4 regions of the Rhizobium sp. WYCCWR 11146 genome follow, and region 2 is predicted to be linked to each of the others. Evidence: riboswitches for the same ligand, from Rfam matches in the RefSeq annotation. Region 2 holds a riboswitch; each other region holds the start of a gene.

What was found. Region 2 has a riboswitch for cobalamin ahead of bluB (5,6-dimethylbenzimidazole synthase). Riboswitches for the same ligand answer to the same signal wherever they lie in the genome.
Region 1: it holds a riboswitch for cobalamin, as region 2 does, so the genes downstream of both, HX899_RS20610 (ABC transporter substrate-binding protein) here and bluB (5,6-dimethylbenzimidazole synthase) in region 2, are expected to answer to the same signal.
Region 3: it holds a riboswitch for cobalamin, as region 2 does, so the genes downstream of both, nrdH (glutaredoxin-like protein NrdH) here and bluB (5,6-dimethylbenzimidazole synthase) in region 2, are expected to answer to the same signal.
Region 4: it holds a riboswitch for cobalamin, as region 2 does, so the genes downstream of both, cobU (bifunctional adenosylcobinamide kinase/adenosylcobinamide-phosphate guanylyltransferase) here and bluB (5,6-dimethylbenzimidazole synthase) in region 2, are expected to answer to the same signal.

What each region holds. Positions count from the first base shown of each region.
Region 1 covers NZ_JACCEY010000024.1:163,278-168,421, forward strand. Annotated here, with positions in the region: gene blh (bifunctional sulfur transferase/dioxygenase Blh) at 1-229, shown strand, start outside; gene HX899_RS20595 (tetratricopeptide repeat protein) at 296-898, opposite strand; gene HX899_RS20600 (hypothetical protein) at 989-1,537, opposite strand; gene HX899_RS20605 (TetR/AcrR family transcriptional regulator) at 1,534-2,100, opposite strand; cobalamin riboswitch at 2,313-2,569, shown strand; gene HX899_RS20610 (ABC transporter substrate-binding protein) at 2,746-3,762, shown strand; gene HX899_RS20615 (iron ABC transporter permease) at 3,759-4,799, shown strand; gene HX899_RS20620 (ABC transporter ATP-binding protein) at 4,796-5,144, shown strand, end outside.
Region 2 covers NZ_JACCEY010000024.1:568,003-573,146, reverse strand. Annotated here, with positions in the region: gene HX899_RS22580 (SDR family NAD(P)-dependent oxidoreductase) at 1-458, opposite strand, end outside; gene bluB (5,6-dimethylbenzimidazole synthase) at 607-1,293, opposite strand; cobalamin riboswitch at 1,335-1,523, opposite strand; gene HX899_RS22570 (MFS transporter) at 2,012-3,415, shown strand; gene HX899_RS22565 (HAMP domain-containing methyl-accepting chemotaxis protein) at 3,683-5,144, shown strand, end outside.
Region 3 covers NZ_JACCEY010000045.1:7,708-12,851, reverse strand. Annotated here, with positions in the region: gene HX899_RS34445 (helix-turn-helix domain-containing protein) at 1-5, opposite strand, end outside; gene HX899_RS34440 (heavy metal translocating P-type ATPase) at 77-2,371, shown strand; cobalamin riboswitch at 2,614-2,840, shown strand; gene nrdH (glutaredoxin-like protein NrdH) at 3,120-3,341, shown strand; gene nrdI (class Ib ribonucleoside-diphosphate reductase assembly flavoprotein NrdI) at 3,351-3,755, shown strand; gene nrdE (class 1b ribonucleoside-diphosphate reductase subunit alpha) at 3,734-5,144, shown strand, end outside.
Region 4 covers NZ_JACCEY010000024.1:408,323-413,466, reverse strand. Annotated here, with positions in the region: gene cobW (cobalamin biosynthesis protein CobW) at 1-890, opposite strand, end outside; gene cobU (bifunctional adenosylcobinamide kinase/adenosylcobinamide-phosphate guanylyltransferase) at 895-1,404, opposite strand; cobalamin riboswitch at 1,781-2,178, opposite strand; gene HX899_RS21785 (chloride channel protein) at 2,439-4,229, shown strand; gene HX899_RS21780 (adenylate/guanylate cyclase domain-containing protein) at 4,258-5,144, opposite strand, start outside.

The sequences.
Region 1 (5,144 bases), 400 kb from region 2:
CCGGCACCCACGCTGGGAAAGCACGGTGGCGGCGCAGAAGCGCTCCAATCCGCATATTGCAGGCATCGACGAGGCCGGTTTCGTGGCGCTGCGCCAGGCACGCGACCGCACGCTGCCGAAGCCGAAGCTGATGCTGCACGCGCTGCAGGTGAATATCCGCGGCGGACGGCTGCCCGAGCCGGAGGGGAATGGCCGGCGGTATCTGAAGATACCGCTGGATGCTTTGTGAGAGCGGGGGATAGTTGGCCGGTGACGACGTCTGGACGCTGCGCCGCCCGGGAAAAAGAGCTGGGTATCAGGAGCGACCTTTGCCATCGAGCAATTCTGACACCGGTAGCGGCAGGTCTGGATGTGCACGGCATAATCCGAGTAGATCTTCCCTTGCATCCGGGTAATCCTGAAGTGCAGCACGACGGTACCATTTGAATGCTTCTGTCAGATCGATCTCGCAGCCCACGCCGTGCTCTTTCAACTGGGCTAGCCTGTACTGTGCACCAGCATGATCCTGATCTGCGGCTTGGCTGTACCATCTGACAGCGTCTGCTGCATCGATATCGCAACCGTCGCCGTCTTCTCTCATCAAGCCCAGCAAATATTGCGCGTCGGCGTGGCCTTGATTGGCGGATTTGTCAAGCCACTCGCAGCCTTCGGGCGCGCTCTGTGCAACTCCGTCCCCCATGAGATAGAGGCCCGCCAGGAGGAATTGCGCGTCGGCATGACCTTGTTCGGCGGCTTTCTGAAGCCATCCCGCGCCTTCTGTTTTATCGCGGGTGACACCTTCACCTCGTGCGGTGATGTGGCCCAATTCAAATTGTGCTTGCGCATCGCCTTGCTCGGCTGCTTGGCGAATCGCGTCTATCCCGGCGGCGGCGAGATCGGTGCTATCCGGATTGCTCATTGCTACATCAAACCTCGTTGAAATCGGTGGCGCCAAAACTATGTCGGGGCCTGCCTTCCGCAATCCGTCGTGACGCAGGTCCGGCAACGACTACGCCTGCGGATGTCCCAGCGCTTTTTCCAGCACGCCAGGCGGCAGCTTCTGCGCGAGGGCATCGCCAAGCTTTGCCTCGAGGTCCCGCAATTTGCCGTCGAGGGAGGGAAGGCCCGCGGGGCCGAAGGCTTCGATGTAACGATCGGCTTCACCCTTTGCCAGGAATTCGACCAGGACGTTGTCCTCGACCCAGAGCTTGACGATCCGGAAGAGGCCGGTTTCCACCTGCTCGGCGCACCAGCCTTCGCGGGCGGCGGCAGTCTCGATCGACGCGGCGTCTACCGCGGCGCTGACCAGCACGTGGGCGGTGACCGGCTCGAAGGTCGCCGGGCGCTGGCGGATGCCGAGCGGTGCGTCCGGATCGAAGACCGCGGTTGCGGGCAGGATTTCGAGGAAGGAGCCTTGCGTATCGCCCGATACGACGAGCCAGGCGTCATGGGGAAAGGGCGGGGTCGGCGCCCGCAGCGCGGTCGCCTCCATGAGCTCCGCCAGCACCCGGGCGACGCGACCGGGATCGCGCACGCCGAACGACATGTGATGAATCATCGCGCGTCTCCTTCCATTGTTGCCGGCTGGCGGGCCTCGGTCCCGCGGGAACGCCGGCGTGCATCGTCGATCAGGGCCTGCACGGCCCATTGCGCGGCCTTCGCGGCTTCAGCGCCCGACAGGCTCCAGTTATCTTTCATGCTCTCCCATCCCGAAGCAGAGCAGAGCGCTGTCACAGCGGCGAGCAGATGCCGGGCATCTTCTGCGGGAATCGTCCCGGTGACATCGCGCAGCGCGATCGAAAACTTCTCGCGCCGCGCCTCGGCATGGGCGAGCCTCACCGCGCGACCATGAGGATTGTGCAGCATCGCTCTCACCAGCGGCTCGTCGCGGTCGAAGGCAGAAAAGAGCTCGGGAATATGCGCCACTACTTGCTCAGGCGAAGCCGGCAGCGCCGGCACGGCGATCAGCGCATTCACCCAGTGCCAGAACGCGGCGAGCAGTGTCTCCTTGTTGGCGAAATAGCGATAAAGCGTGCGCTGCGGCACGCCGGACTGGCGGGCGACGAGATCGAAGGTGACCTCGTCGCTACCGGCGCGCAACAGGGCGGCAAGACCTTCCATGATGCGGTCCTGCGTGATGGTCGCCAACTCTTCGCGGGCCGTGGGTCGAGGCGGTGTCACTTTATTCATGGCAGTATTAATGCCATAATGGCAGCATTGCTGTCAAACGTCTTCTGGCAACCGGCGGTTTGCGCGGTGAGACGGCATGAAGCGCATTTGTCGGTGAGGCGGCATGACACGCGGGAATAGTTATTGACGCCGGGCGGGCCGGCGACGTAACTGGGTGCGACGGTTCCCTGAAGATGACTCCAAGGGGATTAATAGGGAACACGGTGAGGATGACCCAGTAGGGACCGAGACCGTGGCTGCCCCCGCAACTGTAAGCGGATTGTCGATCATCTCAGGAGTGGCCAGCGACTGGCCATCTCTGAAGGGCTCATGGCCCTGCCACTGCGAGATATCGCGGGAAGGAGGATGAAACGACGGATATCCGCAAGCCAGGAGACCTGCCGTCAATCACGATCCAATCAACCGGGCGGGGATGCCCGGACAAGGAACAGATATGATTGACCTGCTGAACCTTCGCCGAATTCCGGCATGCATCCGTCTCGATTGGGCCTCCTGCGGCTAGTGCACGCCTAAGCGTGCTTTCGGTCCGCGCATATGCGCGGAACGGCCGTGATTTTCCCTTCATCGAGGTTTTCCATGCGCCAGATTCTCGCCACCATGACATTTGCCTTCGGGCTCGCCGGCTTTGCGGCACCAAGCCTTGCCGCGACCCGATATCCCTTGACCATCACCAATTGCGGCCAGCAGGTGACCTTCGAAAAGGCGCCATCCAAAGTCGTTTCGATCGGTCAGGGCATGACCGAAGTGCTCTTCTCGCTCGGCCTTGCCGACAAGATCGCCGGAACGGCCGTCTGGGTCGGTCCCGTCCTGCCGCAATATGCCGAGGCCAACAGCAAGATAAAGCGGCTTGCCGACAACGACCCGAGCTTCGAATCCGTCGTCGGGCAGGAGCCCGACCTGGTGACGGCCGAGTTCGAATGGCATGTCGGCGCGCAGGGCTCGGTCGGCAAGCGGGAGCAATTCAAGGATCTCGGGATCAATACCTATCTCGCGCCGGCCGATTGCGTCGCCAAGGTCAACACTGATGGCGGCGACGGCGTGCGCAAGGAGCTGTTCACGATGGACCTGATCTACCGGGAAATCGCCGAGCTCTCGGAGATCTTCGACGTCAAGGAGCGCGGCGATGCGCTGATTTCCAAGCTGAAGAAGCGCGAGTCGGATGCCGTCGCCTCGATATCAGGCGCGTCGGGCAAGAACCTGCCCGTCGTCTTCTGGTTCTCCAGCAAGGAGGTCAATGGCGACGCCTTCATCGCCGGCAAGAACAGCGCGCCCGCCTATATTCTGAAGACGATCGGTGCGAAGAACGTCGTCACCACGGAAGAGGAATGGCCGCTGGTCGGTTGGGAAACCATCGCCCAGGCTAACCCTGCCGTCATCGTGCTCGCGACCATGGACCGCCGCCGTTACGCCGCTGACGATCCCAAGGTCAAGGTCGATTTCCTCGAGAACGATCCTGTGACCAAGGAGCTGGACGCGGTCAAAAACAAGCACTTCGTGATGATGGACGCGCAGTCGATGAACCCGACGATCCGCACGATCGACGGTATCGAGACATTGGCGAACGGCATCAAGTCCTTCGGCCTGGCGCAGTGAAGGCAGTGTCGGTCAGGCAACAGGGATGGTGGGCGCTTGCCGCGCTCACCACGGCGGCACTTCTCCTGCTCGGGCTGATGGTCAGTCTTGCCGTTTCGATCGGCGAGATCGCGATCCCGCTTGCGACGACGGCGGAGGCGATTTCGAACCGTCTGTTCGGAACGGATTTCGAGCTCAGCCGCATCCACCAGGGCATCGTCTGGGATTATCGTCTGAGCCGCGCGCTCGTCGCGGCCAGCGCCGGCGCGTCGCTCTCGCTTTCGGGCGCGATCCTGCAGGCGCTGCTGCGCAATCCGCTGGCCGAACCCTACGTGCTCGGCATCTCCGCCGGTGCCTCGACGGGGGCCGTCTGCGTGATGATCCTCGGTTCCGGCTACGGTGTTCTCGGCCTGTCGAGCGGCGCCTTCATCGGTGCGGTCATTGCCTTTTTGCTGGTCGGCATCCTGGCGACGGGTGCGGGGGGAACCGGTGAGCGCATCATCCTGTGCGGCGTCGCCGGTTCGCAGCTCTTCAATGCACTAACCTCCTACATCGTGACGACATCGGCGAATGCCGAGCAGGCGCGCGGCATCCTGTTCTGGCTGCTGGGTTCGCTCAGCGGCGTGCGCTGGCCCGATGTCTATCTGTCGGTGCCAATCGCGCTTGCCGGCTTCGTCATCTGCATGGCCCATGTGCGGGCGCTCGACGCCTTCGCCTTCGGCACGGATGCCGCCGCCTCGCTCGGCATTGCCGTACGCCGCGTCCAGATCGTGCTGTTCGCCATGACGGCGGCGATGACGGCAAGCGTCGTCAGCATGGTGGGTTCGATCGGCTTCGTCGGCCTCGTCATCCCCCATGCCGCCCGCTTCCTCGTCGGGCCGGCGCATAGGCGGCTGCTGCCGGCAACGGCGCTCGGCGGCGCGATCTACATGGTCGGCGCCGATATTATTTCGCGCATCATCATCCCGCAGCAGATCCTGCCGATCGGGGTCGTCACCGCGCTCTTCGGCGCACCGGCCTTCGCCGTCATCCTCTATCGTGTGCGGGGGAAGGCATGAGCATCAGCATCGACGAGGTGAGCTTTGCCGCCGGTAATATCGTCATCGTCAACGGCGTCAGCCTGACGGTGGAAAAGGGCAAGGTGCTCGGTCTGCTCGGGCCGAACGGTTCCGGCAAGTCGAGCCTTCTCAGATTGATCTGCCGGCTGCGCAGGGTTCGCAGCGGCATCATCCGGCTGGGTGACGACGACATTTCCTCGCTGCCGCGCGCAGCCCTTGCGCGTCGCGTCGCCTTCGTCGAGCAGCAGTCGACGACCGATACGCAATTGACCGTGCGCGACGTGGTGCGGCTCGGCCGCACGCCGCATCGCGGGCTGTTGTCGTCCTGGGGTGCCGGAGACGACG
Region 2 (5,144 bases):
GCGATGTTCGGATTTCCTTCCTTGCCCGCAACCGAGGAGATGTTCACAATCCGCCCATAGTCGCGCTTTAACATGACCGGAACGACGTGCCGGCAACAATTGAAGGTTCCCGTGAGGCAGACATCGACGACGTCTGTCCACTCACTGACATCGTATTCGATCGTGGGCTTTACCGGACCGGTAATCCCGGCGGAATTAACGAGGCCGTCGATACGGCCAAAAATCTCCTCGGTCGTCGCCGCCGCGTTTTTCACTGATACGGGATCTGCGACGTTGACGCCGAAAGCGACCGTGCCAGATCCGAGAGCGGAAGCGCTGTCCTTGGCCATGTTTTCGTTCAGGTCCCAGATGGCCACCTTGCCACCAGACTGGATGACGCGCTCTGCGATAGCGTAGCCGATGCCGCGCGCACCGCCTGTGATCACGATGATGCGCTCCTTCAAGTCGATCATGTTCATTGGGCCGTTATCCTCCGATTGAGCCGCCGATAGCCGAATATCCAATTCCGGGATTCGCCTTCAGCGTATCGATATGAAGGTCAGGAATAAAGATATCTCGGCCTCGCACGGCGTCGGCGATATTGGCATCGAAAGAACGCGATGCGCTCTAGGTGTTCAGTCCCCATCCATCATGAAAGACGAGTTCCTCGAGCGGTAGCCGCTGCCGCCAGCCTTTGACGGAGAGTTCCGGCTCCTCATAGAGCCGGTCGACGAAACCGGCACAGAGCCAGGCGACCACTTCGATATGCTCGGGTATGCCGAGAATGGTTTTCAGGTCGCCTTCACGAAAAATGCTGACCCAGCCGATGCCGACCCCTTCCGCCCGTGCCGCAAGCCAGAGATTCTGGATGGCGCAGACGGTCGAGTATGAATCCATCTTCGGATTGTGGGTGCGCCCCAGCACCACGCTGCCGCTGCGGGTAGGATCGCAGGTCACGCATATGCCGAGCGGCGCCTCGACGATGCCTTCGAGCTTGAGCGATCGGTAGGCCTGCCGCCGCTCGCCTTCGAACATCAGCGCCGCCTCCTCGTTGGCCCTCGCAAACGCGTCCTGGATGCGCGTCCGGACAGCGGCACTTTTCACCAGAATGAAATTCCACGGCTGCATGAAGCCGACGGATGGTGCGTGGTGAGCGGCCGTCAGCAGCCGCTGCACAACATCATCAGGCAAGGGATCGGGCAGGAACTGGCTGCGAACGTCGCGCCGCGTCATGATCGCGTGATAGACGGCCTCGCGTTCGGCCAAGGAAAAACCGGACGCCGCCGAAAGGGCATCCTCATCAAAGGGTCGCATCGTCAAATCCCCAACAACGCGACCGCCCCGCTGTCCGCGCGGATCGGTCTATCTTGCCAGGCCGGTCTTCTGACTCGGCGTCATCCGTCTGCCGCAGCCTTCCCGGCAAAAGGCCAGTGGCATGATGAAGCGGCAAGCGTCGGCCTTACAGCGTTGGGCACGTTCCGGTCTTGCACCGGATTCCCGATTCTCCCGCCTTATCGGCGGGCACCTGACGGCGCATCTATTTCAGGAAAGCGCGGCAGCGGCAAGCTGGGCCGATGTCGCAGTCAAGCCGGAGGCCGCGCGGTGCCGCCTGTCCCTCTCTTCCGCCGGCAAAAGGGAGCGCTGCGGTGCCACGAATCTCTTCTCCCCAGCGGGGAGAGGTGCCGGCAGGCGGTTGAGGGGGGGTGAGCGGCAAAGCCGCGAATGCGCTGAGCGTAAGCGAAGGGCAATGATGAAGGGGAGCCGTGCAGCCCCCTCATCCGACCCTTCGGGCCACCTTCTCCCCGCTGGGGAGAAGAGAGCGCAAGCCGCAGCCTCAGTTCCTACCTCAAACCCTTGGGAGGACAAAAGGAAACAAGACGTACGATCCCGTTTCGTCACCCACCCGCGTCGGTTTGAAGCGGCTAGGCAAGCCCCTTCACCGACAGTTTCTATGGCCTTATCACCACCGAAGGCGTATGGACTGTGACTGTCCATCGCAGCATCCCGGTTGCCCGTGCCCCGCCTCACACCCATGATCCTTGCGGTCGCCCTGTTCATGGAACAGATGGATTCGACCGTGATCGCCACCAGCCTGCCGGCAATCGCCGCCGATATCGGCACCTCGCCGATCGCGCTGAAGCTCGCCGTCACCAGCTATCTCGTGGCGCTGGCGATCTTCATCCCGATCAGCGGCTGGATGTCCGATCGGTTCGGTGCGCGCAACATCTTCCGCATGGCGATCTTTGTTTTCATGATCGGCTCGATCGCCTGCGCCTTTTCCAACTCGATCACGGCCTTCGTCGTCTCGCGCCTGATCCAGGGCGCCGGCGGCTCGATGATGACGCCGGTCAGCCGCCTGCTGCTGGTCCGGGGAACGCCCCGCCACGAACTCGTCGATGCCATGGCCTGGCTTACCATTCCCGCTTTGATTGGCCCGATCATGGGGCCGCCGATCGGCGGTTTCCTCACCACCTATCTCACCTGGCATTGGATCTTCTGGATCAACGTCCCGATCGGCGTGCTCGGCATCATCCTCGTCACCCGTTTCCTGCCGGCGGTGGAGCCACGCAGTCCGCGGCCGATGGACTTCCCCGGATTCTTCCTTTGCGGCATCGGCTTCTCCGGCTTCGTCTTCGGCGTGTCGGTCATCAGCCTGCCGGCCGTGCCCGTCATCTACGGTTACGTCACGGTTGCGATCGGCATTCTTGCCGGCCTCCTCTACCTCCTGCATGCCCGCCGCGTGCCCTATCCGCTTCTCGATCCGAAGATGTTCCGTTACCCGATGTTCCGGGCGGCGATCCTCGGCGCTTCGAATTTCCGCATGGGGCTCGGCGCCCTGCCGTTCCTGATGCCATTGATGCTGCAGCTCGGCTTCGGCCTGACGCCGCTGCAATCGGGCTCGGTCACCTTCGTCAGCGCGCTCGGCTCCATGGGCTCGAAATTCGCCGCCTCGCGCACCTTCAATGCCTTCGGCTTCCGCACCGTCATATCAATCACCACTTTGCTGGCGGCGATCTTCCTCGGCATCAACGGCCTTTTCACCGCCGAAACGCCGCTGTTCCTGATCATGGCCTGCCTGCTGATCGGCGGCCTGTTCCGCTCCATGGCTTTCTCGGGCGTCAACGCCATGGCCTTTGGCGATGTCGATGACGCCGACAGCAGCCAGGCAACCGCGATCAATGCCGTTGCCCAGCGTATCTCCATGGCGATGGGTGTGGCGATCGCCGGCGGCATTCTCGAAATTTCGAGCAGCTTTCACGACGGCAGGCTGCTGGTCTCTGATTTCCATATCGCCTTCTTCAGCGTCTCGGCGATTTCGGCACTGGCCTGCATCACCTTCCTGCGCCTGCCGCATGATGCCGGCGCGGAACTGACGGCGCGCGGCCGCAAGCGCCGGCACGCCGAGCCCGAAGAGGCCGTGGCGGAAAACAGCTGATCGAGACAGATCTGCTTGGCGCGAAGGAAGCACTCCTCCTCCGATTCGCAAGGTTCGGCGCCGGCGAAAGCTACACGCGTGTGTTCCAGCATCTCATTCCACTTTATGATTTATTCACATATCAAATACACACTGCGTTTGCGCGTTTTGGGTTGCAATCCGGACATGGGCATGAGGGCTCGTGATGTGACCGTCAGCGCGGATGCCCGTATTGAGACGCCGGTCGGGAACATATCCGACTGAGCCGCAATTCTAGGCCGCCGCGGAATGTTCCAATTTTTGAAAACGATGCCTCTGACAGCCAAGCTGGCGGCGATTATCGTTGCCGTCAACCTCTGCGGCATTTCCGCTTTCGCCACCTATACGTGGATGTACGAAACCCGGGCATTGATCGATGGCGCCAAGGCGAATTGGTCCAAGGATGCGGAGCAGTTTGCCTCTCTGGCCGCGGGCGGCGTGAAATGGGGGAAGGCGAACGCCGTTCGCGAGGCTTATTCGCTCTACCGCGACGACCCCTCGCTCGATCTTGTGCAGTTTGCCGCATTCAACGCCGAACCTGCCGCCGTCGATACCTGGGCGCGCGATGGCGTCAGTGGTTTGCCGGCACCAGCCGATCTGGTGAAGAGCCTCGGCGCGAAACCGGAAAAGACGACCATCGATGACGGTAGAATATCTGCCGGCGTGGTGACGATCATCGCGCCGCTCCCGCTGGATAAGTCGGGCAAGGCCACCGGTTACATCGTCACGAACTGGTCCGTCGAAAAAATCGCTTCCGAAGTCAGGAAGAAAGTTCTCATTTCGCTGCTCACGCAGTCCGCGATCACCGCCATGGCCGTCGTTGCCTTCCTTCTCGCCATGCGCAGCCTAGTCGGCCGGCCCATCAGGGTAATCAGCGAACGAATCAGCGCGTTGCAGAAAGGCGATCTGGTCTCTCCCGTCACCTACAGGGAAAATGGCGACGAGATCGGCTTTCTGGCGCGTGCATTGGAGGTTTTCCGTCACGAGGCGATTGCGAAGGTCGAGAGAGAGCAGGCCGCTGCCGAGCAGAGTGCTTCGCTCGACGCCGAACGGGCGCGCAACGCATTGTTGACCGAAGAGGCCAGCAACACGCAACGGCTGGTCATGAACGCTCTCGCAAATGCATTGGAAGAGCTCGCCGCCGGCGACTTCTCGATACACCTGGCCGACGTCGGTCCAGAATTCGATAAATTGCGTCAGGATTTCAACAACATGGTCAATGCGGTCGCGGCCGCTCTAACAGAGATCAAGACCGCTTCCGTGGCGGTTGAAACCGGCTCCAGCGAGCTGGCGACCTCCGCGGATCAACTCGCCAGGCGGACCGAGCAACAGGCAGCAGCATTGGAACAGACCGCGGCGGCACTGGATGAGGTGACCACCACGGTCAGAACATCGTCGCAGCGAGCCGAAAATGCCGGGCAGCTGGTCGAGGAGACAAAGCGCAGCGCCCATGTCTCGGCGACCGTGGTGCGTGATGCGATCGGGGCGATGGACCGGATTCAAACCTCGTCGAGCCAGATCGGCCGCATTATCGGCGTCATCGACGAAATCGCCTTCCAGACGAACCTGCTGGCGCTGAACGCCGGTGTCGAGGCGGCGCGCGCCGGCGAGGCCGGCAAGGGTTTTGCGGTCGTTGCGCAGGAAGTGCGTGAGCTCGCCCAGCGGTCGGCAAATGCTGCCAAGGAAATCAAGAACCTGATCAACGTATCCG
Region 3 (5,144 bases), on a different contig from region 2:
TTCATGATTTTCCTCTTGCACCTCTAGTCACTAGAGGATGTAGGAGGGATGCTTCTGTTTGACAAGGAAGCGGATCATGGCTGAGAGCGAGACACGATACCGGGTTGGCGGCATGGATTGCGCCTCCTGCGCAACCAAGATCGATACGGCGGTCAGACGCTTGGCGGGTGTCGCCGATGTTTCCGTTTCGGTGATGGCAGGCACGATGACCGTCCGGCACGATGGCAGCAGTGATCTCAACGCGATCGAGAAGAAGGTGACCGGGCTCGGCTATTCTGTCGCGCCGCTTGCCGGAAGCGCTGCGCCTGCGCAAACTCAGGGCTCGCAGCATCGTCACGACCATGGACATGATCACCGCGATCACGCCGACCACGACCACGATCATGCGGTGCATGATCACGAAGGGCACGACCATGCACGCCATAGCCATGACCATGCAAGTCATGACCACGACGATCATGGCGAGAAGGAAATCGAGGGGCTGCACGGGCACGACCATGCGCCGATGGCCAGTCCCTGGTGGCAGAGTGGGAGGGGCCGGCTGACCATCCTGTCGGGTGCGGCACTCGTTGCAGCCTATGCCGTCGGCCATCTCGTGCCGGCGATTGCCTCCTATGCCTTCATCGTCGCCATGCTGATCGGGCTGGTGCCGATCGCGCGGCGTGCCGTCATGGCCGCCTTCTCAGGCACACCGTTTTCGATCGAGATGCTGATGACGATCGCCGCCGTCGGCGCCGTCATCATCAATGCCGGCGAAGAGGCGGCAACCGTTGTGTTCCTGTTCCTCGTTGGCGAGCTGCTGGAAGGGGTGGCAGCGGGCAAGGCGCGCGAAAGCATCCAGTCGCTGACGGCGCTGGTGCCGAAGACCGCGCTGCTCGAAGACAATGGGCAGACACGGGAGGTGCCGGCGGAAAGCCTTTCGGTCGGCGCCATCATCATGGTTCGTCCTGGCGATCGGATCTCGGCGGACGGCATCATCCTCTCAGGCGAGAGCGCGATCGACGAGGCGCCGGTGACGGGCGAGAGCACGCCGGTACGCAAGGGCGTCGATGCCGTCGTTTTTGCCGGCACGGTCAATGGCGACGCGGTGCTCAGGGTTCGCGTCACGGCGGCTGCCGCCGACAACACCATCGCCCGCGTCGTCAAGTTGGTGGAGGAGGCGCAGGAATCGAAGGCGCCGACCGAACGCTTCATCGATCGGTTCTCGCGCTATTACACGCCCGGCGTGGTCGTGGTCGCAGCGCTGGTCGCGGTCGTTCCGCCGCTGCTGTTTGCTGGGCCGTGGGGCGAATGGGTCTATAAGGGCCTTGCGATCCTTTTGATCGGCTGCCCCTGCGCGCTCGTCATCTCGACGCCGGCGGCGATCGCCGCCTCGCTTTCATCCGGTGCGCGACGCGGGCTGCTGATGAAGGGCGGCGCGGTGCTGGAAACGCTCGGCAAGGTGACGATGGTCGCCTTCGACAAGACAGGCACGCTGACAGAAGGCAAGCCTCAGGTAACCGACATCATTTCGTTCGGGCTGAGCGAGGCGCAGGTCTTGTCGCGCGCGGCGGTGCTGGAGCAAGGCTCCAGCCATCCGCTGGCGCTGGCGATCCTCAACCGTGCCAAGGCCGATGGTGTTCCCGTGCCGCCGGCCTTCGAGCTGGAGGCGCTGCCGGGCAAGGGTGTCAGCGGCAAAGTCGGCGGCGAGGCGCTGGATCTGCTGTCGCCGACTGCCGCCCGCGAGCGAGGGACGCTCGGCGCGGAACAGGATGCACGCATCACGGCGCTGAACGACGAGGGCAAGAGCGTGTCGGTGCTGCTCGTTAACGGTGTTATAGCCGGCCTGATCGCCATGCGCGACGAGCCGCGTGAGGATGCCGAGGCCGGGCTCGCTGCCCTCAAATCAGCAGGCGTCAAGGCGATGATGTTGACGGGCGACAACAAGCGGACGGCAGCAGCCGTTGCCGGCATGCTCGGCATCGACTGGCGCGGCGAGATGATGCCGGAGGACAAGCAGCGGGTCGTCGGCGAATTGAAGCGCCAGGGTTTCATCGTCGCCAAGGTCGGCGACGGCATCAACGATGCTCCGGCGCTGGCCGCTGCCGATATCGGCATCGCCATGGGTGGCGGCACCGATGTGGCACTGGAGACGGCGGATGCCGCCGTGCTGCACGGACGCGTCGGCGACGTGGCGCGAATGATCGAACTTTCCAAACGCACGATGCGCAACATCCTGCAGAATATCACCATCGCACTCGGGCTGAAGGCGGTGTTTCTGGTGACGACGATCGCCGGCATTACCGGGCTCTGGCCAGCGATCCTCGCCGATACCGGCGCCACCGTGCTGGTGACGATCAATGCGCTGCGGCTGCTTCGAATAAAGATATGAACATTCCTGACGTCATCCCTCCGGCGCTCGTCACCGGTGGGATCTCTCGTCAACGATTCGGGCCCGATCTCGAATCGAAAATCGCGGGACCGGCCATAGATAGGCTCTCCTCATCGGGACTTTCTCCACAGCCTGCTTTCTTTAAGCTTTGGTTAGCCATGTTTTTCACAGGAACGTAGCGATTTCAAACCTGTCGTAACGCAATGCACAAACCATCCGTTGACGCGAATTTGGATTGGCGTACTATATCTAGTGTTCGAGGTTCCGTCGATTCGTGAGGATCGACGGCTAAGACGGGAATTCGGTGCGCTTCGCCATCATGGCGCGGCAATGCCGGAGCTGCCCCCGCAACTGTAAGCGGCGAGCAACTGTCCGATTTCAGGTCACTGGAGCATGATGCTCCGGGAAGGCTGGGGCAGGGTGCTTTGACCCGTGAGCCAGGAGACCTGCCTCGAACGAAACGTCCACGGGCGGGGTGTCCGGAAGGTCGCGTTGCATGGCTGCGGAGAATCTCCGCATCGCGTTTCGCAGGCCCGAACCTCCGCCCCTGAAACCTTCGTATTGAGCCACTTCGGGGTGAAGTCATGTCAGTATCTCAGTTCAGGCCGCCACCCGCTCGAGGTAGAGGGCGGAGTACGCCCAGCGGCTAAACAGCCGCATAGCTCAAATCATCAGAGAATTTTTCGACGGATATCGACAGATTTCCGATCGATGTCCTGCGCCCAATCGCGTCGTCACGAGGAATATCATGACCATTACCGTCTACAGCAAGCCTGCCTGCGTTCAGTGCACTGCCACCTACCGCGCCCTCGACCGGTTGGGTGTTGATTATGACATCGTCGATATCTCGCAGGATGCCGAAGCGCTCGATCGCGTCCGCAGCCTCGGCTACATGCAGGCGCCTGTCGTCATCGCCGGCGAGCAGCATTGGGCCGGCTTCCGTCCCGACATGATCAGCGCACTTTCCTGAGGAAAGGCGATGGGTCTGATCGTCTATTATTCCAGCCGATCCGAGAACACCCATCGGTTCGTCGCCAAGCTCGGACTGCGCGCGGCGCGCATTCCGCCAAGTGGCGCAGACGCGTTCCATATCCGCGAACCCTTCGTGCTGATCGTGCCGACCTATAGCGGCGACGGCGGCAAGGGCGCCGTTCCCAAGCAGGTGATCCGTTTCCTCAACGATGCGGAAAACCGAGGACACCTCCGCGGCGTGATCGCCGCGGGCAACAGCAATTTCGGCGAGACATACGGGCTCGCCGGCGACGTGGTCTCGCAGAAATGCCGGGTGCCGTACCTCTACAGGTTCGAGCTGCTGGGCACGGAAGACGACGTAGCCAACGTCAAACACGGAATGGAACGGTTTTGGACACGGGAACACCTCTGACGCGGGATGCGGGCGCAAAACCGCATAACACTTTTGCTCATCCCGCCGGCGAACGCCCTTTGAAAGCGGCGGAAACGCTCGACTATCATGCGCTGAACGCGATGCTGAACCTCTATGACGATGAGGGGCGGATCCAGCTCGACAAGGATCGAATGGCTGCCAAGCAATATTTCCTGCAGCATGTGAACCAGAACACGGTGTTCTTCCACAATCTGAGGGAAAAGCTCGATTACCTCGTGACCGAGGGCTATTACGAGCAGGAGGTTCTCGACCAGTATTCCTTCAATTTCGTGCGGGATCTGTTCGACCAGGCCTATGCCAAGAAATTCCGTTTCCCGACCTTCCTCGGCGCCTTCAAATACTACACCAGCTATACGCTGAAGACTTTCGACGGAAAGCGCTATCTCGAGCGCTACGAAGACCGCATCTGCATGGTGGCTCTGGCCTTGGCACGCGGCGACGAGGCCCTTGCCCGCGACATGGTCGAGGAGATCATTTCTGGCCGCTTCCAGCCGGCGACGCCGACCTTCCTCAATGCCGGCAAGAAGCAGCGCGGCGAACTGGTTTCCTGCTTCCTGCTCCGCGTCGAGGACAATATGGAATCGATCGGCCGGTCGATCAATTCGGCGCTGCAATTGTCGAAGCGCGGCGGCGGCGTGGCGCTGTCGCTGACGAATATCCGCGAGGCGGGCGCGCCGATCAAGCATATTGAGAACCAGTCCTCGGGCATCATCCCTGTCATGAAGTTGCTCGAAGACAGTTTCTCCTATGCCAACCAGCTCGGCGCGCGGCAGGGAGCAGGGGCCGTCTATCTCAACGCCCATCACCCCGATGTCATGCGCTTCCTCGACACCAAGCGCGAAAATGCCGACGAGAAGATCCGCATCAAGACGCTGTCGCTCGGCGTCGTCGTTCCCGATATCACCTTCGAGCTCGCCAAGAACAACGAGGATATGTATCTGTTCTCGCCCTATGACGTGGAGCGCGTCTATGGCGTGCCCTTCACCGAGATTTCGGTGACCGAAAAGTACCGCGAGATGGCGGATGATGCCCGCATCTCCAAGAAGAAGATCAAGGCGCGCGAATTCTTCCAGGTGCTTGCCGAAATCCAGTTCGAGAGCGGCTACCCCTACATCATGTTCGAGGACACGGTGAACCGGGCGAACCCGATCGCCGGGCGTATTTCGATGAGCAATCTATGCTCGGAAATCCTGCAGGTGAGCGAGGCGAGCGAATATAATGACGACCTTTCCTACAAACATCTCGGCAAGGATATTTCCTGCAATCTCGGCTCGCTGAATATCGCGGCGGCAATGGATTCGGCCGATTTCGGCAGGACGATCGAGACCTCGATCCGGGCGCTGACGGCCGTTTCCGACATGAGTCACA
Region 4 (5,144 bases), 160 kb from region 2:
TTGCCTGACACATCGACGAAACCCTTGAGGCGCAGCACGTCATGGGCGGCAATGATGCTCTTCAGCGCTTCGACGAAGCCGACGGGATCGGCAATCGGTCCGAGCTCGACGACGAAGCTGTCGAATTCGTCATGGTCGTGCGGCGCGCCGTCCTCGTGCTCCAGCTCGTGATGCGACTTGCGATTGGCGACATCGTCCTCTGTGCCGATGCCGAGACCGAGCAGGATACCGGCCGACACTTCGCCGTTCTTCGCTTCGATCATCACGGGCTTGCGCACCGTGCGGGAGGCGACCTCGTCGCGCACCCTGATAAGGCCGGCAGCGTCGATCAGGTCTGTCTTGTTGAGCACGATGAGGTCGGCGCAGGTAAGCTGGTCCTCGAACAGCTCCTCGATCGGGCTTTCGTGATCGAGCGACTCGTCCTCGGCGCGGCGCGCATCGACAGCATCATGGTCATCGGCAAAACGCCCGGCGGCGACGGCGGCGCTATCGACCACCGTGATGACGCCGTCGACAGTCACCTGCGTGCGGATATCAGGCCAGTTGAAGGCGGCGACCAGCGGCTGCGGCAAAGCAAGGCCCGAAGTCTCGATGACGATATGGTCGGGCCTCTGCTCGCGCTCGAGCAGCTTCGTCATCGTCGGAATGAAGTCGTCCGCAACGGTGCAGCAGATGCAGCCATTGGTCAGCTCGATGATATCGTCCTCGGTGCAATTCTCCGCACCGCAGCCCTTCAGCACGTCGCCGTCGACGCCGAGATCGCCGAATTCGTTGATGATCAACGCAATCTTCTTGCCGCCGGCATTGGTGAGCAGGTTGCGGATCATCGTCGTCTTGCCGGCGCCGAGGAAGCCGGTGATGACGGTTGCGGGAATCTTCTGCTGGTTCATAGACTTAACCCTTCATTTTCAGCGGCAGGCCTGCCGCGATGAAATAAACTTCGGCGGCCTTCGCCGCGATCGATTGGTGCAGCCGGCCGGCATGATCGCGAAAATCCCGCGCCATGCGATTGTCGGGCACGATACCGAGACCGACCTCGTTGGAAACGAAAACGAGCCGCGCCTTCGCGGCGGGCAGGAAATCGGCAAGGGCTGCAAATTCCGCCGCCATATTCCGCTCCTCCATCATCAGATTGGTGACCCAGAGCGTCAGGCAATCGACCAGCACGATGCCCCCTTCGCCGTCTATGGCGGCGAGTTTACCGACCAGATCGAGCGGCTCTTCATGCGTTGTCCAGGACGGACCCCGGTCGGCCTTGTGTTGGGTGATGCGCGCCTGCATCTCCTCGTCCCAGGCACGCCCGGTCGCGACATAGTGACGGTCGAGGCCGGTCGCTGTGACGAGGGATTCGGCGAAACGGGATTTGCCGGAGCGTGCGCCGCCGAGGATGAAGGTGGCGGTCATACTCAAACGCCCCTCGGGGAGAGTGCGTAGTCGTGGCTTGCTCCGAATGCACCTTTCTCGGCTACTGAGGGTGTGACGCCCCCCTCTGTCCTGCCGGACATCTCCCCCACAAAGGGGGAGATTGAATCGCCGAGAGCTTTTCTCCAAACAATTGATGTAGGACGACGGTCGTGCTGCTTGCCGATCTCCCTCCTTGTGGGGGAGATGTCCGGCAGGACAGAGGGGGGTACCCAGCATTCGACATAAGCGGCCGAAAACACTCCTCTTGCAGCGCTGCTTGGAGGCGTGGCGTGCGCCGCACCAAGCCGCGCCGAATTCAATCGTTCAGCCAAGACAACCTCCGTGCTGGCAACGGGCATAATACCCAGGTGTGGGCTTCTCGCCCGGCACGCATGGCAGGTCTCCTGGCTCGCGGTTATCGGCCGCGATCGGGGCAGACCGGAAACCGGTCGCCCTGATCGTGCCAGCGGATCATCCTCGCCTTCCCGGCTGCATTAGTGAAAAGGTGGACGATTCGTAGACTTGAGAGGCGTCCGACCCCGGTTGATCACCATGCATATCCAGTGGCTTTTCCGGCATGTCGCCCATCCCGCCCGCCTGCATTATTGCAAGCCGCCGGCCGGAAGGGCCTGATGCCGGATGGAAGACCCTGACCGCTCTACAGTCGCGGGGTCGGCTGTGATGAAGGCGCCCGGCTTGGGTCCGCCCCTTCACATTCCCTTTTCATCCGGAAGGGCGCAACACCGATCCGGAACCATCCGTTATGTCAGGATGGTCAGTCGACCATCCGTTATCGGGATGGTTAGGCAAGCGCAGGGATGAAGTCAACCGGCCTTGGCGGCCACCCGATCGCTGGTTCCGAGATGCGGCTACTCAAACACGACTTACCCCATCTAAAATATCGTCATTTATCAGAGACTTACTTCATCGAAATTTGTTCCAACCGCCGGCTTTTCGCCGCAATTGCATCGCAAGCGGACTGCGCGACCATCTCCGCCCCTTGACCGGGCCTCTCCCCGCCTAGTTGTCTAGCCATGCTTATGAAATTGGATCGGCGCCGTTTCCGCGCGCTGCGTGTTTTCTTCGATCCGGGACGCCTGCGGGCGCTGGCCCGCCGTAGCGAGGTCGGCCTGTCGCTGGCAGGCGCCGTCGTCGGCGTCATCTCAGGTCTCGCCGTCACCGGCATGAGCTACGTCTCCAACGAGCTGCATCAGCTGGTCTTCGGCATCGCCGACAGCGAACGGTTGAGCTCGTCCGAGATCGAGAACAAGCTGCTGCTGCTCACCGCCCCGGTTATCGGCGGCGCTCTGCTCGGCCTGTTGCTTCTAGTGCTGGCGAAACGCCGCAAGAAACCGATGGTCGACCCGATCGAGGCCAATGCGCTGCATGGCGGCCGCCTGTCCTTGACCGACAGCATCATCGTTGCCGTGCAGAACCTGATCTCCAACGGTTTCGGCGCCTCGGTCGGACTGGAGGCCGGCTATACCCAGCTTGCCGCCGGGCTCGCGTCGAAATTCGGCCTGAAGCTGCAGCTTCGCCGCTCGGACCTGCGCACCCTTGTTGGCTGCGGCGCGGCGGGCGCCATCGCCGCCGCCTTCAACGCGCCGCTGACCGGCGCTTTCTATGCTTTCGAGCTGATCATCGGCACCTATACGATCGTCTCGCTGACTCCCGTCGTCGTCTCCGCCCTTGTCTCCACCCTGATCGCAAGGCTGCTTGCGGGTAGCGATTTCACCATCGATATCGGCAGCTTCGGCTCGGTCGTGCCGGCCGATTATATCCCAGCACTTCTGCTCGGCGCTTTCTGCGCCGGTGTGGGCATCCTGATCATGCAGGGCGTCGCCTTTGTCGAGGAGCTGGCGCGCAAGAGTTCGATCGCCCCACCCTTCCGCCCGGCGCTTGGCGGCATCATCGTCGGGCTGCTGGCGATGATCTCGCCTCAGGTGCTCTCGGCCGGCCACGGCGCGCTGCATCTCAACCTTTCCCATGAGGTGGCGATCCCGACGCTGATCGGCCTCTTCCTCTTGAAATCCTTCGCCTCGGCGATCTCGATCGGCTCCGGCTTCAGGGGCGGGCTGTTCTTCGCCTCACTGTTCATGGGCGCCCTGCTCGGCAAACTCTTCGCCTATTGCGGCCCCTATTTCGCCGATGCGACGCTGACGCCCGTCATCTATGCCGTGGTCGGCATGAGTTCGCTTGCCGTCGCCGTCATCGGCGGGCCGCTGACCATGACGTTCCTGGCGCTTGAAATCACCGGCGATTTTCCGATCACGGCGCTGGTACTCGCTGCCGTCATAACCTCCTCGCTCGTCGTGCGCTCGACCTTCGGCTACTCCTTCGCCACATGGCGCTTCCACCTGCGCGGCGAAAGCATCCGCAGCGCCCACGACGTCGGCTGGATCCGCAACCTGACCGTCGACAAGCTGATGCGTGCCGACGTCAAGACGGCAAGGGCGGGCATCTCTCTGGAGGAATTCAAGCAGGCCTTTCCGATCGGCTCGACCCAGCGCGTCATCCTCGTCGAGGAGAGCGACAAATATGCAGGCCTCGTGCTGGTGCCGGAGATCTACGCCAACCCAACCGACGCGCAGGACGAGGGCAAGGCGCTTGCCGATTTTATCCACTACCGCAACGATTTCCTGCAGCCGCAGATGAATGCCAGGCAGGCGGCGGCGATCTTCGACAAGAGCGAAAGCGAAGCGCTCGCCGTCGTCAACAACCTGATCGAACGCAAAGTGATCGGCCAGCTCAGCGAAAGCTATACGCTGCGCCGCTACAGCGAAGAACTCGACCGCCGCCGCCGCGAGGTCTCAGGCGAGATCTGAGCGTCGTCGCGCCGATCGGATCGACGCTTCAGGATACGGCGTCGGCGAGCTTGAACACGTTTACCGCTTTCGAAACCCCGCGCAATTCGAAGGATCCCAGACATTCGTTGGCAACGGCGCAGGTGACGGCGAAGCTTTCCGACATCAGAAGATGATGGCCGAGCGTGCCGCAGAGTTTTTCGAGGCGCGAGGCCTCATTGACGGCGCTGCCGATCACCGTGAAATCAAGCCTGCCGCGTGCGCCGATATTTCCATAGAAGACCTCGCCGAGATGCAGCACGACATCGACGCCGATGTCAGGACCTCCATCATTCCTCCGCTGACTGTTCAAAGCCTTGTTGGCTTCTAGAATATTCCGTGCGGAAGCCAGTGCGGCCATGCAGGCCTTTTGCGGATCTTCAGCATCGGTCGGAAAGATCGCCAGCACGCTGTCGCCCATGAACTTGAGGATCTCGCCGGAATTCTCCTCGACATGCCGGCCGATCAGCTCGAAATGCTCGTCCAGAAATCCGGCAATTTCGCCTGGCTGATAAACTTCGGTCAACGCTGTGAAATTCCTGAGATCCGCAAGCAGGATCGCAGCATTGATGGAGCCACCCTTTCCTCTCTGGATCTCGCCTGCAAGGATGCGCGCGCTTGTCTTGGCGCCTGTATAGACGGCAAGGATATCCGATGCGGTTTTCGATGCCGCGATGCGGTAGCAAGCCAGCCCCAACGCCGGGAAGAGCTTCGCGACGATCGCCAGTTGATCATCAGAAAATCCGCCCGGCCTGTCGCTTGTGAGAGACAGACTGACCCCGCGCAACGCAGCCTCCTTCGGAAACTCCAGCAGGCTCACCAGATGATCCGTGCCGCCACCATGCGCGAATTCCGCAAGCTGCGGGTAGTTATCGACACCCTCACCCTTGGCGATGT